2 regions of the Kitasatospora sp. NPDC048545 genome follow, and region 2 is predicted to be linked to the other one. Evidence: riboswitches for the same ligand, from Rfam matches in the RefSeq annotation. Region 2 holds a riboswitch; the other holds the start of a gene.
The links. A riboswitch is a leader RNA that binds a small molecule or an ion and turns the genes downstream of it on or off. The one in region 2 is predicted to bind cobalamin.
Positions count from the first base shown of each region.

Region 1: linked by a shared signal. The riboswitch ahead of AB0D10_RS14910 (cobalamin biosynthesis protein) and the one ahead of AB0D10_RS29100 (HoxN/HupN/NixA family nickel/cobalt transporter) in region 2 are both predicted to bind cobalamin.

Region 1 covers NZ_JBEZIQ010000013.1:22,009-29,369, forward strand. The annotation lists gene AB0D10_RS14885 (phosphatidylserine decarboxylase) at 1-419, shown strand, start outside; gene AB0D10_RS14890 (CDP-alcohol phosphatidyltransferase family protein) at 460-1,284, shown strand; gene AB0D10_RS14895 (hypothetical protein) at 1,403-2,728, opposite strand; gene AB0D10_RS14900 (prolyl oligopeptidase family serine peptidase) at 3,318-4,430, opposite strand; gene AB0D10_RS14905 (XRE family transcriptional regulator) at 4,623-5,306, opposite strand; cobalamin riboswitch at 5,502-5,636, shown strand; gene AB0D10_RS14910 (cobalamin biosynthesis protein) at 5,849-6,862, shown strand; gene AB0D10_RS14915 (cobyric acid synthase) at 6,859-7,361, shown strand, end outside.
Region 2 covers NZ_JBEZIQ010000035.1:85,597-92,957, forward strand. The annotation lists gene nusB (transcription antitermination factor NusB) at 1-213, opposite strand, end outside; gene efp (elongation factor P) at 218-781, opposite strand; gene AB0D10_RS29075 (aminopeptidase P family protein) at 861-1,967, opposite strand; gene rpmF (50S ribosomal protein L32) at 2,105-2,278, opposite strand; partial or broken gene AB0D10_RS29085 (GTP-binding protein) at 2,395-2,745, opposite strand; partial or broken gene rpmB (50S ribosomal protein L28) at 2,781-2,918, opposite strand; gene rpmG (50S ribosomal protein L33) at 3,035-3,199, shown strand; gene AB0D10_RS29100 (HoxN/HupN/NixA family nickel/cobalt transporter) at 3,380-4,495, opposite strand; cobalamin riboswitch at 4,527-4,741, opposite strand; gene AB0D10_RS29105 (metalloregulator ArsR/SmtB family transcription factor) at 4,824-5,207, shown strand; gene AB0D10_RS29110 (hypothetical protein) at 5,263-6,954, shown strand; gene AB0D10_RS29115 (AAA family ATPase) at 7,112-7,361, opposite strand, start outside.

The DNA of each region.
Region 1 (7,361 bases), on a different contig from region 2:
CCGACGGCGTGGTGCAGAGCATCGACGCCTGGCCGGACGGCCGCACCCGGGTCGCGATCTTCATGAGCCCGCTCAACGTCCACGTCAACCGCGCGCCCCTGCCGGGCACGGTGACGTCGGTCGAGCACGTCGCGGGCGGCTTCGTCCCCGCGTTCAACAAGGACAGCGACCAGAACGAGCGGGTCGTCTGGCACTTCGACACCGAGCTCGGCGACATCGAGATGGTCCAGATCGCGGGGGCCGTGGCCCGCCGCATCGTGCCGTACGTGGCCGCCGGAACCAAGGTCGAGCAGGGCGACCGGATCGGTCTGATCCGGTTCGGGTCCCGGGTCGACACCTACCTGCCGGCCGGCGTCGAGGTCGGCGTCGAGGTCGGCCAGAAGACCACAGCCGGGGTGACGCGCCTTGACCGTGACTGATCCTGAGACAATCGTCGGCCTGGACGACGAGGAGACGGCCCTGCGCCGCCGCCGCTGGGCGCGCGACCGCGAGTTGCGCGCCCCGCGCTCTCCCCAGCACCTGTCCACCGCCGACTTCCTGACCCTGGGGAATGCCGTCTGCGGCTTCCTGGCGATCTACTCGATCACCACCGGGGTCCTCGTCCCGCACATCACCAACCCGGACGCCGCTCCGGACCGGCACAGCGCCGCCACCGCGGTGACGCTGCTGCTGATCGGCTCGATGTGCGACCTCTTCGACGGCCTGGTGGCGCGCAAGCTGCGCTCCTCCGCCCTCGGAGCGGAACTGGACAACCTGGCCGACCTGATCAGCTTCGGCATCGCGCCGGCCTACTTCGTCGCGGTCTGGGGCATGGTCTCCCAGGGCTCCAACAGCAAGCTCTCGGCGCTCATCGCGATCACCGTGCTGCTCGCGGTCGTCCTGCGGCTGGCCCGCTTCTCGGCCGTGAAGATGCGACCCGGGGTGTTCCAGGGCATGCCCTGCCCGATGGGCGCGATGACGGTCATCGCCATCGTGCTGCTCGACCCGCCGTTCCTGCCCGGCCTGCTCGCCATCATGGGCGCCGCGTACCTGATGGTCAGCCGGATCGAGTACCCGAAGCCGCAGGGGCTGCTGGCCACCGCCACGCTCTGCTGGATCGTGGTCTCCATCGGCTGCCTGGCGGCCTGGGCCACCGGCCTGCCCGGCGGCGACGCGCTCATGCACGTCGGCGCCTTCGCCCAGATCACCCTCGCGGCCATGGCGCCGCTGCTGGTCATCCGCCGCAAGGTGGGCCAGAAGGTCGGCGACGTCCGCGCCCGGCGGGCGGAGTCGCGGCTCGGCTGAGACCGCTCGTCCGTCTCCGTGACGAAGGGCCCGGAACCGATCGGTTCCGGGCCCTTCGTCATGTGCCGTTCCTGAGGTCCCCGGGTGGCCGCGCGTTGTTCCGGCGGCCGGGGGGCGGCTACGCGCCGCCGGTGTGGACGCTGAAGGCCGAGCGCCGGGCCGCCCGGGCCACGGCCGGGTCCGGGTGCACGCTCGACACCGCCGTCAGCACCGAGGCCGCACGCGGGTGCCCGGACTGCCGGGCCCGGGCGAACAGCCGCACCGGGTCGCCCGCCGAGGCGCCCTCCACGTGGCCCACCAGCAGCTCCGTCTCGCCGTGGTCCAGCACCGCCGCCGCCGTGTCCACCCAGAGCCAGGCCGCGTCGTCCGCGCCCAGCACGTCCGCCGGGGAGACCCCCTCGTCCGCGCGCTCGGCCAGCCACAGCAGCGCGTACGGGCGCAGCACCGGCTCGTCCACCGCGGCCCGGACCGCCTGCTCGGCCGGTCCGCCGGCCACCCGCAGCGCCTCGAAGGCCAGCCCGCGCACCAGCGCGTCGTCGCCCTGCGCCGCGTCCAGCAACTCGGCCACCGCCCGGTCCGCCGGACGGGCCGCGACCCAGGCGCGGTACTCGGCGCGGGCCGGGCCCGGCGAGTAGTCGGCGCAGGCGTTCAGCAGCTCGAAGGCGCTCTGCTCGATGTGCCCGGCCGCGGTCTGGGCGACCGTGCAGATCTCCTCCAGCTTCGCCCGCACCGCCCAGTGGCCGAGCGGCGACAGCTCGGCGGCGTCGTTGCTGCGCGTCAGGGCGCCCACGGCCGCCAGGCCGTCCAGCATCCAGTCCAGGACGGCGGCCACGTCCGACGGCGAGGCCGGGGTGTCGATCTGCGGCTCCCGGCAGGTGCCGCGGACCGCCGACACCGCCGAGGCGGCGTGCGGCACCGGCGACAGGCCGGGGCCGCCCGGGCCGCCACCGACCCGGCGCTCGTCCAGGCCGCGGCGCAGCAGCTCCAGCAGCTCGCTCTCGGCCACCGGGCCGTCCACCAGGTGCAGGAAGGAGAGCAGCTGCGGGGCCTGGTCCACGGCCTGCCCGGCCAGCACGGCGAACACCCCGCGCAGCGCGGCGGGCGGCACCGGGGCGAGCAGCGTCCAGGCGTCGAACAGCGCCGACCAGCCGCGCACCACGGCCTCGTCGTCGTGCTCCCAGGCGTGCAGGCGCCAGCCCGGGGCGGCCCCGGTCTCCCGGGCCTCCACCAGGCCCACCAGGAGCGCCTGGCCCCAGGCCTTGGAGGCGGCGCCGACCGTCATGGCCAGCGCCCGGCCGGCCGCGCGGGCGTCGTCCGGCAGCAGCTCGCCACGCTTGTCGACCTCCTCCAGCTCGCCGGCCCAGCGGGCGATCCGGACGGCGTCCACCAGCATCCGGCGGGCCAGCGGCGCCAGCTCGGCCGGCGCGGGGAAGCCCTCCGGCACGGGAACCCGGCCGCGCCCGGGCGCCGGAGCGGGCCCTCGTCGCCGGGGTACGCCGTTGCGGGGTACGGCCGCCCCGCTCGGCCTGCCACCGGCTGGCCGGTGGGCCGTACCGGGGAGACGGGTCACCGTCGCACCGGTACCGATCGGAGGCGGGAGCGGGGCATCACGGTCGCGCGGATTCCGAGACGTCACGTCGAGCAGTCTTCCCCTTGTACCGGCCTTCTGTCACATCCGGTTGTCCGTACGACCGGAGGAGCGGCGGCGGCACCTCCGCAAGATCGGGCAACAGAGGCAAACCGCCTGGCCGGAAACGTGTGGCCTGCCCATGCCAGGTGAGCCGCGCCGGTCGCTGCTCCCGTTCGAGTGACTACGGAACGTGAGGGACCGACCGACCGGTCGGGGAAAATGTGTGCCCCTGGCTGGACGTCCGCCGCCGACGGCACCACCGGCGCCGTCGGCGTCCGGCGGGACTGTCCAGCCCGGATCCGGACGGATGACGGGCGGGCCGGGCCGATCCCGGCGAGCAGGAAGTCGACCGGTCCGACTTCCCGCTCCCGGCCGGGCCCGGGCCCGGGCCCGCGGCGGGCCGTCAGAGGAGAGGGGTCAGCCAGCGGCGGAGGAGTTCCGTGTACCGGTCGGGGTCGGAGTTCCAGAGGGTGCCGTGGTCGGCGCCGGGGAAGGGCTGGAGGCCGACCACGTCCGGGCGGGCGGCGGCGAGGCGTTCGGCGCTGCGGAACGGGGACACCCGGTCGGCGGGGCTGTGCAGGACGAGCGTGGGGACGCGCAGGTCGGCGCCATCCGCGATGCGGGAGAAGTCGGCGAGGTCGACGCCGGTGCGGCCCTCGGCGGCGAGGGCCCCGAGCCCGGCGGCGGCGCCCCGGAAGCCCAGGCGCTCGGCGTCCCGGCGGGCGGTCGCCGACAGGTCGAGCACCGGCGAGTCGAGGATCAGGCCGCTGATGGCGTGCGCCCAGGCCGAACGGGCCGCGGTCTGCAGGACCATCGTCGCGCCGACGGACCAGCCGAAGAGGATCACCCGGCCCGCGCCGCTGTCGAGCGCCAGCCGTACCGCCGCCTCGACGTCGCGCCACTCGGTCTCGCCGAAGTGGCTGTACCCGTCCGGCGAGGCGGGCGCGCCGACGTCGCCGCGGCAGGTGACGGCGAGGGCGGGCAGCCCGAGGCGGTCCAGGACGGGCAGCACCGGCAGGGTCTGCTGGCGGTCTACCTCCGGGCCGTGCACCAGGATCACCCAGGTGCCGCGCTTGCCGTCGAGGTGCCAGGCGGGGAGCGGGCCGAGCTCGCCGTCCGCGGTGGTCTCCGTGTAGGCGAGGCCGAGGGCCCGCATCGGGTCGCCGAGGTGGACGCGGGGCGTGAAGCGGACCTCGGTGCCGGGGACGAGGGTGCCCCGGTCCGCGCGGACCAGCCGCCGGGTGACGCCCGCCCCGTCGCTGTGCAGGACCTCCTCGACCACCGCGTGCCCGTCGTCGCCCCACTCCACGGCCCACCGGCCGGGCTGCCGGCTCTCGGGGCTGCCGGTGAAGGTGATCCGCCCGGTGCCGAGGCTCCGGACGAGGACCGGCCCGGACTCCTGAACGGTGGTCACCGGGCGGACCATCCGCTCGGAGGCCCGGCGGCCGACCACCAGCACGGCAGCGCCGGCTCCGACGGCGGCGGCCGCCACGACGGCGGCGGTTCCCCAGCGCATATCGTTCCCCGCTCTGTTGCTCTCGCTGTTGCTCTCGGGCCGGACGGTGCTCGTACACCAGTCCACCGGGGCCCCGCCCGCCCGGCCACCGGGCTGGGCCGTCCGGGTCACTCGGGCACGGGCCGGAGCGGGGCGGGGAGTCAGCGGGTCAGGGGGTTCCAGAGGGGCCGGGGCTCCCAGAGAGGCCGGAAGTCAGAGCGCGTCGACGTCGAGGAGGCGCCAGAAGCGGGACGTGAGGGTGTCGATGGCGGGGGGCGGCGCGGGGCGGGTGCCGGCGCCCCAGTGGGAGGGGACGTGGTGCTCCTGGTGGAGGGCCTCGACGGCGTCGGCCAGGGTCTCGGCGGGAGCCGGGACGATGCGGGCGAGGGCGCGCAGGTGGGGCTGCCAGCGGCCGGTGACGCACTGGCGGAGCAGGTGGTCGAGGGCCTCCTCGCGGCCGGTGGCCCGGACGAGGTCGGGCAGGCCCAGGCCGAGGACCTCGGCGAGGGACCGGGTCTGCTCCTCGTCGCCGTCCCAGTGACCGGTCAGTTCGGCCTCCCGGTAGGCGTCGAGGGTGGTGCCGGTGCGGTCCGCGACGACGGCCTGGCCGAGTTCGCGGGCCAGCCGGTGGTCCCGCAGCCGGACCGGGCGGCCGTCCATCAGCTGGGCGGCCCGGCACCACAGGGCGCGGGCGAGGGCGATGAACTCGCCCTCACCGGGACGCAGCTCGCCGCTCTCCCAGGCGAGGACGTGGGCGGGCAGCAGCCGGACGCCGTGCGCGGCCATGCCCTCGGCGACCTGCTCGGGGGTCAGGCCGAGGCCGGCCCGGTGGGCGCGGGCGGCCGAGGGCGAGAACGGCACCGGGGGCGGGGCCGCGGGGGGCTTTCTGCGACGCATGCCACCGAACGGTAGGGGCGGACCAGGGCGCGGCCCCAGCACCCGAACGCACGAAGCGACCGGTCCCGGGGGCCCGACGCGCTGGGCGATCCCACAGGCTGTCAGCCGGTGTCCCGTGTGACCAACCCCTCCGTGACCTCGGTTGACTCCCGGTTCGGCCGCGTGATGGGATCCTGGGGCCAATCGGAGGCATGGAGAGGAAGCCGGTGCGAGTCCGGCGCGGTCCCGCCACTGTCACCGGGGAGCACGCTCGGAATCATCGCCACGGCGGGCCGTCAGAAGCCGCTGGAAGGCCCCGGGGGTGCGTCCGACCCGGAAGCCAGGAGACTCTCGCCCCCGCTACGTCGATCCAGGGCGCGGACCCTGAGTGAGGACACGCACGCGATGCAGGCTGCCCCGCCCCGCCGCACTCCGAGCTGCCGTCCCGGGCACGGCCTTCCGGCGCACGGCCTTCACGCGACCGGCCTTCCGGCGCAGGGCGTTCACGCGACCGGCCTCGCCGCGCGCGCTCTTCCGATACCCGGCCTTCCGACGTGCAGCCGATGACCCGCCGCCCCCTGACCGGCCGTCCGCTCGCCCGCGCCGCCCTGTTCGCCCTGGGCGCCGTCGCGGGCTACGCCGCCGACGCCCGCTACGGCGACCCGCGCCGGGGCCACCCGGTGGCCGTGTTCGGCAGTGCCGCGACCCGGCTGGAGCGGCGCCTGTGGCGCGACGACCGGGCCGCCGGGGTTGGATACACGGCGCTGTGCGTGGGCGCGGTCGCGGCGGGCGCGCTCGCCCTGGACCGTACGGTGGGCCGGCGCCCGACGGGCCGGGCGGCCCTCGCGGCGGCCGCCACCTGGACGGTGCTCGGCGGCACCTCGCTGACCCGGGAGGCCCGCGCCATCGGCCGCTCGCTGAAGGCCGGCGACCTGCGGGCCGCACGGGAACGGCTGCCGCACCTGTGCGGACGGGACCCGAGCGCGCTCGACGAGCAGCAGATCGCCCGCGCGGTGGTCGAGTCGGTGGCCGAGAACACCGCCGACGCGGTGGTGAACGCGCTGACCTGGGGCGCCCTCGCAGGCACGCCCGGGCTGCTGGCCTTCCGGGCGGTGAACACCCTGGACGCCATGGTGGGCCACCGCTCGCCGCGGCACGCCCGGTTCGGCTGGGCCTCGGCCCGGCTGGACGACGTGGCCGGCTGGCCGGGCGCCCGGCTGACCGCGCTGCTGACGGTGGCCGCCGCCCCGCAGCCCCGGACGGCCTGGCAGGTCTGGCGCCGCGACGGCTCCGCGCACCCGAGCCCGAACGCGGGCCAGGCCGAGTCGGCGTTCGCCGGCGCGGTGGGCGTCCGGCTGGGCGGCACGCTGCAGTACCGCATGGGGGTCTCCCCGGCCGAAGGCCGGGGGAGGGTGGAGCACCGGCCGGTGCTGGGCGCGGAGCTGCGCCCGGTGACGGTGGACGACATCGAGCGGGCCTGCGCGCTCTCGCGGCGGGTGGGCGCGCTGGCGCTGGGTACGACGGTCGCGGGGCACATCCTGCTGCGCGCGCTCCTGGGGAAGAGGGGAAGGGCATGACGAACGCGCTGCTGGTCGCGGGGACGACCTCGGACGCGGGCAAGAGCGTGGTGACGGCCGGCATCTGCCGCTGGCTGGCCCGCCAGGGCGTGCGGGTCGCGCCGTTCAAGGCGCAGAACATGTCGCTGAACTCCTTCGTCACCGCCGACGGTGCCGAGATCGGCCGCGCCCAGGCGATGCAGGCGCAGGCCGCCCGGGTGGAGCCGGAGGCGGCGATGAACCCGGTGCTGCTGAAGCCCGGCGCGGACGGCCGCAGCCAGGTGGTGCTGCTGGGCCGGCCGGTCGCCGAGGTCGGCGCGCTGGACTACCGCGAGCGCAAGCCCGTCCTGCTGGAACGCGCCCTGGAGTGCCTCGCCGATCTGCGCCGCCGCTACGAGGTGGTGGTCTGCGAAGGCGCCGGTTCGCCTGCCGAGATCAACCTGCGCGACCGCGACATCGCCAACATGGGCCTGGCGACGGCCGCCGGGCTGCCCGTGGTGGTGGTCGGGGACATCGACCG
Region 2 (7,361 bases):
GATCAGGTCGTCGATCCGACGGGCGTGCTGGACGTACCCCTCGATCAGCTCCATGGTGTACTCGCCGACCTGCGGGGTGCCCTCCTCGGGCTTCGGCTCGCGGGCGCGGGCCACCCAGTCGGCGAGGACCCGCTGCGGGTCGACCCCGCGGTGGTCGGCCTCGAAGAGGATCTGGAAGGCCCGGGTGCGGGCCTTGCTACGTGCGGCCGACACGGACTTACTTCACCCGGCCGAGGTAGCTGCCGTCGCGGGTGTCGACCTTGACCTTCTCACCGGTGGTGACGAAGAGCGGCACCTGGATCTCGGCGCCGGTCTCCAGGGTGGCCGGCTTGGTGCCGCCGGTGGAGCGGTCGCCCTGGACGCCCGGCTCGGTCTCGGCGATGGTCAGCTCGACGGAGGTCGGGAGCTCGATGTAGAGCACCGAACCCTCGTTCTGCGCGACGAGGGCCTCGAAGCCCTCCAGCAGGTACTTGGCGGCGTCGCCGACGACGGCCGGCTCGATGGTGAGCTGGTCGTAGGTGTCCATGTCCATGAACACGAAGTTCTCGCCGTCCTTGTACGAGAACTGCATGCCGCGCTTGTCGACGTTGGCGGTCTCGACCTTGGTGCCGGCGTTGAAGGTCTTGTCGACGACCTTGCCCGTCAGAACCTCCTTGAGCTTGGTCCGAACGAAGGCCGGGCCCTTGCCGGGCTTGACGTGCTGGAACTCGACGACGGACCAGAGCTTGCCGCCCTCCAGCTTGAGGACCATGCCGTTCTTGAGATCGTTCGTGGAAGCCACGGGCGCACTTACTCCTGGATATAGCTGTCAAGGAACCAAGGGGTGCGTCCTGCCGCCGACGGCCGACTGGAGGCCGCGGTCACAGGGCGAGGAGCTCCTTGGTGGTGATGGTGAGCAGCTCGGGCCCGCCCTCTTCGAGGGGGCGCACGACGAGCGTGTCCTCGATCCGGACGCCGCCCTTGCCCGGGAGGTGGACCCCTGGGCCGACGGTGACCGGCACGCGGCTGTCCAGTTTACCCATGTCCGACGGACCGAGGCGCGGTGCCTCCCGGATCTCCAGCCCGATGCCGTGGCCCACCGGGTGCGGCGAGCCCTCGGTGTGGCCCGCCGCCTCCAGGACCTGCCGGGCGGCCCGGTCGGGTACGCACTGCTCCACGCCTGGTCCGAGCGCCTCCCGACCGGCCCGCTGGGCCCGGAAGACCAGCCGGTGCAGCTCCACCTGCCAGGGCGCGGGAGCGGCACCGATCACGAAGGTGCGGGCGGTGGACACGCCGTAGCCGCGGTACTGGGCCCCCATCACCACGGTCAGGAAGTCGCCCTCCTCCACCCGGCGGTCGGTCGGCTGGTGGGCGGCCTGGCCGGAGTGGCTGCCGGTGCCGACCGACACCGGAAAGGCGGCCCGGTCGGCCCCGTGGTCGATCATCCGGCGCTCCAGCTCCATGGCCAGGTGCCGCTCGGTGCGGCCGACCAGGATCGACTCCAGCAGCTCGCCGAGCGCCTGGTCGGCGATCTCGGCGGCGATCCGCAGATCGGCGATCTCGTGCTCGTCCTTGACCACCCGCAGCCGCTCGACCACCTGCCCGAGGTCGACCAGCCGGGCCCGCTCGGCCAGGCCCGCCACCGTCCGGTGCCGGCTGACGGTCAGATCGTGCTCCTCGACCGCGAGGCCCTCGATCCCGAAGCTGCTCGCCGCGGCGGCGGCGGCCAGCGCGGTGTCCGCCCCGGCCGCCACCGGCAGCCGGGTCACGTCGGGGACGATCAGGTGCTCCCCCGTGTCGTCCGGCGGCAGGTCGTCGGGCAGCGCGAGCAGCGCCCGGTCCCTGGTCAGCAGCAGCGTCGCCCCGCAGGGCGCGCAGCCCGTCAGATACCGCACGTTCGCCGCCCGGGTGATCAGCGCCGCATCGGCCCCGGCCGCACTGCAGTGCTCCCTCACCCGCTCCCGCCGCCCCGCGTACGCATCCGCCATGCGTCGAGCCTACGAACCCCCGGCCCGAACCGCCCGCCGAGCACCCCCGACGGAACCCCCGGAGCCCCCGATGCGCCCCCGTACCACCACCGGCTTCCCGCCACCCGGCACGGCCGGGCCGCCACGGGCCGCCGCCGCTACGCCTCCCCCGGGTCGCTCAGCCCCCGACGGTAGGCCGGGACCAGGCTCTGCGGCACGAGCAGCTCGCGGCCGTCGATCGTGACCGGGACCGGCTTCGGGGGCGCCGCCCTCCACCGGGCGCGACGGTGCCGGGTCTTGCTGCGGGAGGTCCTGTGCTTGGGCACGGCCATCGGAAGCTCCTGGTCCTTGTGGTCGACGTCCTCGATGCCGGCCGCGTCCAGGGGGTCGGGCCGCTCCTTCGGCGGGGCTGTTCGTTTGCGCATGATGCCGGGGCTCCTTCAGTGGAGGGGGCGAGCAGGCCCCGGAAGGCGTCGGGCAGGGTCTTCCAGCCGGCCTCACCGGCGATGAGTTCGACGTCGGTGAGCAGGCAGGAGTCGAGCAGGGCGGTGATCCCGTCGACGTCCAGCCCCTCCGCGGTGAAGCAGAGCTGCTGGACCCGGTCGCCGTGCAGCGGGTGCCAGTCGAGGGCGGCCGCCGCCCGCCGGGCGGGCGGGTAGAACTCCCAGGCCGCGTCGGACAGGGTGGCGAGCCAGGGCCCGCACTCCTCGACGGCGAGGTTGGCCCCGGCCGCGTCCCAGGCCAGCATCAGGTCCGGGCGGTTGGCCGGCCAGAAGCGGCCGCGACTGCGCTGCGCCGCCGGGACGAGCTGGTGCAGCGCCTCGTGGAACCGCCGTACCGGCCCTCACCGGGCAGCCAGTAGCGCTTGCGCTGGACGTTGGGGTCGAAGCGGCGGCGGGTGCGGCGGTGCGAGTGCGAGATCGCGTTGCCGAAGCCGGGTCGGCGGCCGGTGAGTTGGCAGTGGGCGGACATGGGTGCTCCCTGGCGTCCGGGAATGATCGGGACGGCGCAAACGCTGCACCGGATGAAAATGACTTCCATTTCGGTGTACGGTCTCGACCGAGCACCCCGGACCCAGGAGGACACCCGTGGCCCGCAGCGAACTGCGCCCCGTCATCAAGCTCCGCTCCACCGCCGACACCGGCTTCACGTACGTGACCCGCAAGAACCGCCGCAACGATCCGGACCGGATGGTCCTGCGCAAGTACGACCCGGTCTCGGGCCGGCACGTCGACTTCCGCGAGGAGCGCTGACCCCGTACGCACGAACGGCGCCTCCCCGAGTGGGGAGGCGCCGTTCGGCACCGCGTCGTTCGGCACCGCACTGGTGGAGACCGCGCCGTTTGACACCGCACTGTCGGACACCGTCGCGAGGGCGGGGCCGGCCCGGGACCGGTGCGGTCCCGCCCGGCCCGGCGCGGTGGGCCCCTCGGCTCACTGCTCCTGCGGCGTCCAGCGCTTCTCGACCTTGGCGAGCTTCCAGTACCCGATCGCCACCGCCCAGACCAGCACGAACAGCCCCGCGATCGCGTAGCCGACGTTGTCCAGCGAGATCTCCGCGATCCAGCTGCTCACCGGGTCGGTCAGGTCGAACTTCTCGTGCAGCACGCCGACCAGCTCGATGGTGCCGATGATGAAGGCCACCGCGATCGACAGCCCCGTGATGGTCAGGTTGTAGTACACCTTCCGCACCGGGTTGGAGAAGGCCCACTGGTACGCGAAGTTCATGAACGTCCCGTCCAGGGTGTCGAACAGGCTCATCCCGGCCGCGAACAGTAGCGGCAGGCAGACGATCGCGTACCAGGGCAGCCCGGCGGCAGCGCCCGAACCCGCCATCACCATCAGGGTGACCTCGGTGGCGGTGTCGAAGCCCAGGCCCAGCACCATGCCGACCGGGAACATCTGCCCGGGGCGGGTGATCGAACGGGTCGCCCGGTTCAGCACCCGGGCCATGAAGCCGCGGGAGTCGAGGTGCGCCTCCAGCTCCGCCTCGTCGTACTGCCCGGCCCGCATCGCGCGGAACACCTTGACGATGCCGAGCAGCGCCGCCAGGTTGAGCGCGCCGATCAGGTAGAGGAACACCCCGGAGGTGGTCGTCCCGACCACGCCGAGCCACTTGTGCGTGGTCGACTCGTCGTCCATCAGCGTGTTCGCCAGCTGGGCGCCGCCCGCCACCAGGGCGGCCATGATGACCACCATCGAGGAGTGCCCCAGCGCGAACCAGAATCCCACCGAGACCGGCCGCTTGCCGTCCGCCATCAGCTTGCGGGTGGTGTTGTCGATCACCGCGATGTGGTCGGCGTCGAACGCGTGCCGCATCCCGAGGGTGTACGCGGTGATGCCCAGGCCCACCCCGAAGACCTGGGTGCCGACCGCGTACCGCTCGGGCGCCACCAGGAACACGAGCGTCCCGAAAGCCACCACGTGCATGGCCAGGATCACCCCCATCAACCCGGCCGTACGGACGGTGTCCTCGCGCTTCCACCGGAAGGCGGGCAACACGGACGGCGCCGCTTTCGCGTCCGCCGCGGCGGTTTCGGGCAGGGTCATCTCAGGATCACGCTCCAACACCTCGTGGAATCACTTCGTGAAGTGCCGTGGCCGGTCTCCTGGCTTACGGGACATCCGGGTCCGCCTTCCCGAGTGCGCGAGGCACCCAGTGGCTTCGTGGACACGGACCGAATTCCGTCGAGGACGAAGGAACTCACCCGATCACAGTGGCGAGGGCCGCTCCGGACTGGGACCCCTGAGGGTCCGTCACCGGTCTTCCCGAGCACCACGGCGGGCTACACCGTAGGGGTCGCGCCCCGACCCATGCAAGGCTGCGCACCTGCGCAGGTGTCCAGGATCACAGGCCCCCGCCTGCAAGAATGTCCGCATGCATCTCGTACCGGCCGACCGCGCGGGCCACCGCACCATCGACGGGCACCGGGTCTGCGAGGCCATCGCCGCGATCGGCGACACCGCGCACGTCCGGTCCTGGGCCGAGCGCTTCTCCCTGCTCGCCGACCCCGGACGGCTCGCCCTGCTGCTCGCCCTGCACCGGGCCGGCCCGCTCGCCGTCACCGACCTCGCGGTCGCCACCGGCATGCGCGACCCCGCCGTCTCCCAGGCCCTGCGGCTGCTCCGTATGGCCGGCGTCGTCACCGGCGACAAGGACGGCCGCGTGGTGCGCTACCGGCTCGTGGACGAGGACATGCGCCCCCTCCTCGACGAATGCGCCGCCGGCGAGCACCACGAGCCCACCGCCGCCGCGGGCTGACCGACACTCGGGGAACAGCCGTCGGGCCGGACCACCGGATGAGTACGATCATGGTGTGCCGTCCCACCCCCACGCCTGGCCCGCCGACCGCTGGAACACCCGACCGGTCAGGGCGCGCGTGCTGGCGGTCGCCCGCACCCTCACCTCCGCCACCCGCGTCCTCGACGTCCTCACCCTGCTCAACCCGGACGGCATCGCCCGGTACTTCACCGTCAACCCCGGCTCCGCCTTCGCCGACCGCGCCCTGGACGACTACCTGCACGGCCTGCACGGCTTCACCGTGCTCGACTGGCAGGACGCCCTCCGGCACCACTTCGACCTCGCCGTCGCCTGCGCCGTCCACTCCTCCATGCACCACCTGGACGCCCGGCTCGTCGTCCTCCCGCACGGCGCCGGCTACAACCGCCTGGTGACCGAGTCCACCGGCGACACGACCAGCTCCGCAGGCCTCTCACGCAACGAACTCACCCACGGCGGGGAGGTGTTCGTGGACGTCCTCGGCCTCTCCCACCCCGAACAGCTGGACCGCCTGCGGACCTCCTGCCCCGAGGCGCTGGACGTCGCCCGGGTCGTCGGCGACCCGTGCCTCGACCGGATGCTGCGCAGCCTGCGCTCACGGGACGCCTACCGGGCCGCGCTCGGCGCCGTCGACGGCCGACGGCTCGTCGTCGTCAACTCCACCTGGAGCGAGCACTCGTTATTCGGCCGTCGCCCCGACCTGCCCCAGCGGCTGGTCCGCCGGCTGCCCGCCGACGAGTACACGGTCGCCGTCGTCCTGCACCCCAACATCTGGAGCCGGCACGACCCCGAGGCGCTGCTCGACACCGCCCGCCGGATGGGCCTGCGGCTGATCCCGCCGCACCAGGGCTGGCAGGCCGCGCTGGTCGCCGCCGACTGCCTGATCGGCGACCACGGCTCGGTCTCCGTCTACGGCGCCGCACTGGAACGGCCCACCGTGCTCGTCGCCACCGGCGCCGCCGAACTCGACCCGCGCTCCCCCGGCTACGCATTCGGCCAGACCGCCCCCGTGCTCGACCCCGACGGCGACCTCGCCGCCCAACTCGCCCAGGCCCTGCGGGAGCAGGACCCGGACACCCTGCGCCCGCTCACCGACCGCTCGCTGAGCCGGCGCGGCCGGTCCGCCGAGCTGCTGCGCCCCCTGCTCTACTCCTTCCTGGAGCACCTGGACGAACCCGGGGACGAACCGCTCCTGCCGCCCTACCCCAAGCCCGTCCCGCACCCCGGCACCACCGACGGACCCACCGCGTACGACGTCGAGGGCGGGAGCGAGGGCACCGAGGTCAGTCTGCGGCGCTACCCCGTCGACCCGGCCGACCACACCCCGCGCGGCTTCCACGCGCTCACCGACGAACACCCGGGAGACGCCCTGCGCTACACCGCGGAGGTGCTGGCCCGCACCGAGGTCCACGCCGAACTCCCCGCTCCCCGCTGGCTCGCCGACTCGGCCGCGGAACTCCCCGGCCTCGCCGTCGCGGTGGCCGCCCTCGGCCCGGCCCGGCACCTGGTCCGGCTGCGCAGCGGTCTGCTGCTGGAGGCCCGCGCCGAACCGGACTGGGGCGGCCCCGACCCGGGCATCGACCCGCTGCTGCTCGGCTCCGCCGTGGCCTGCTGGCTCGCCGACGGCGGCGACCCGGCCGAACTCCCCCGGCAGGGACTCACCGTCCGCACCGGTGAGCACCGCACCCGGCTCTCGTTCAGCACCGGGCCCCAGGGCCCGCCTCTCTAGGGTCCGTCCGCACACTCCCGTCGTCACACTCCCGTCGTCCGCCCGGAGGGCGGGCCGGGCGGCGTTGGGGTGCGTGCATCGCAAGCCGGAGGACGGGGGTACCTCCTGACCGAAGGCCGGGGGAGCGTCGCCCGCAGACGCGGTATGAGGACGGACCCTAGAGCAGACCCGCCAGTTCCCGCAGCCGGGCCCGGCTGCGCCCGGCCAACTCGGCATCGCCCAGCTCCTCCGCCAGGGCCACCAACAGGGTGTGCGCCTGCGCCTCCTTCACGTACTGGCTCCGCTCCCCGGCCCGCCGGGCGCAGTCACCGGCGTGCACGACGGCGAGGTCCGGTCGCCCCAGCGCGCGGTGGGCCCGGGCGCGGACCAGCGGCAGTTTCATCAGCATGTCGTGGTCGTCGGTGTCC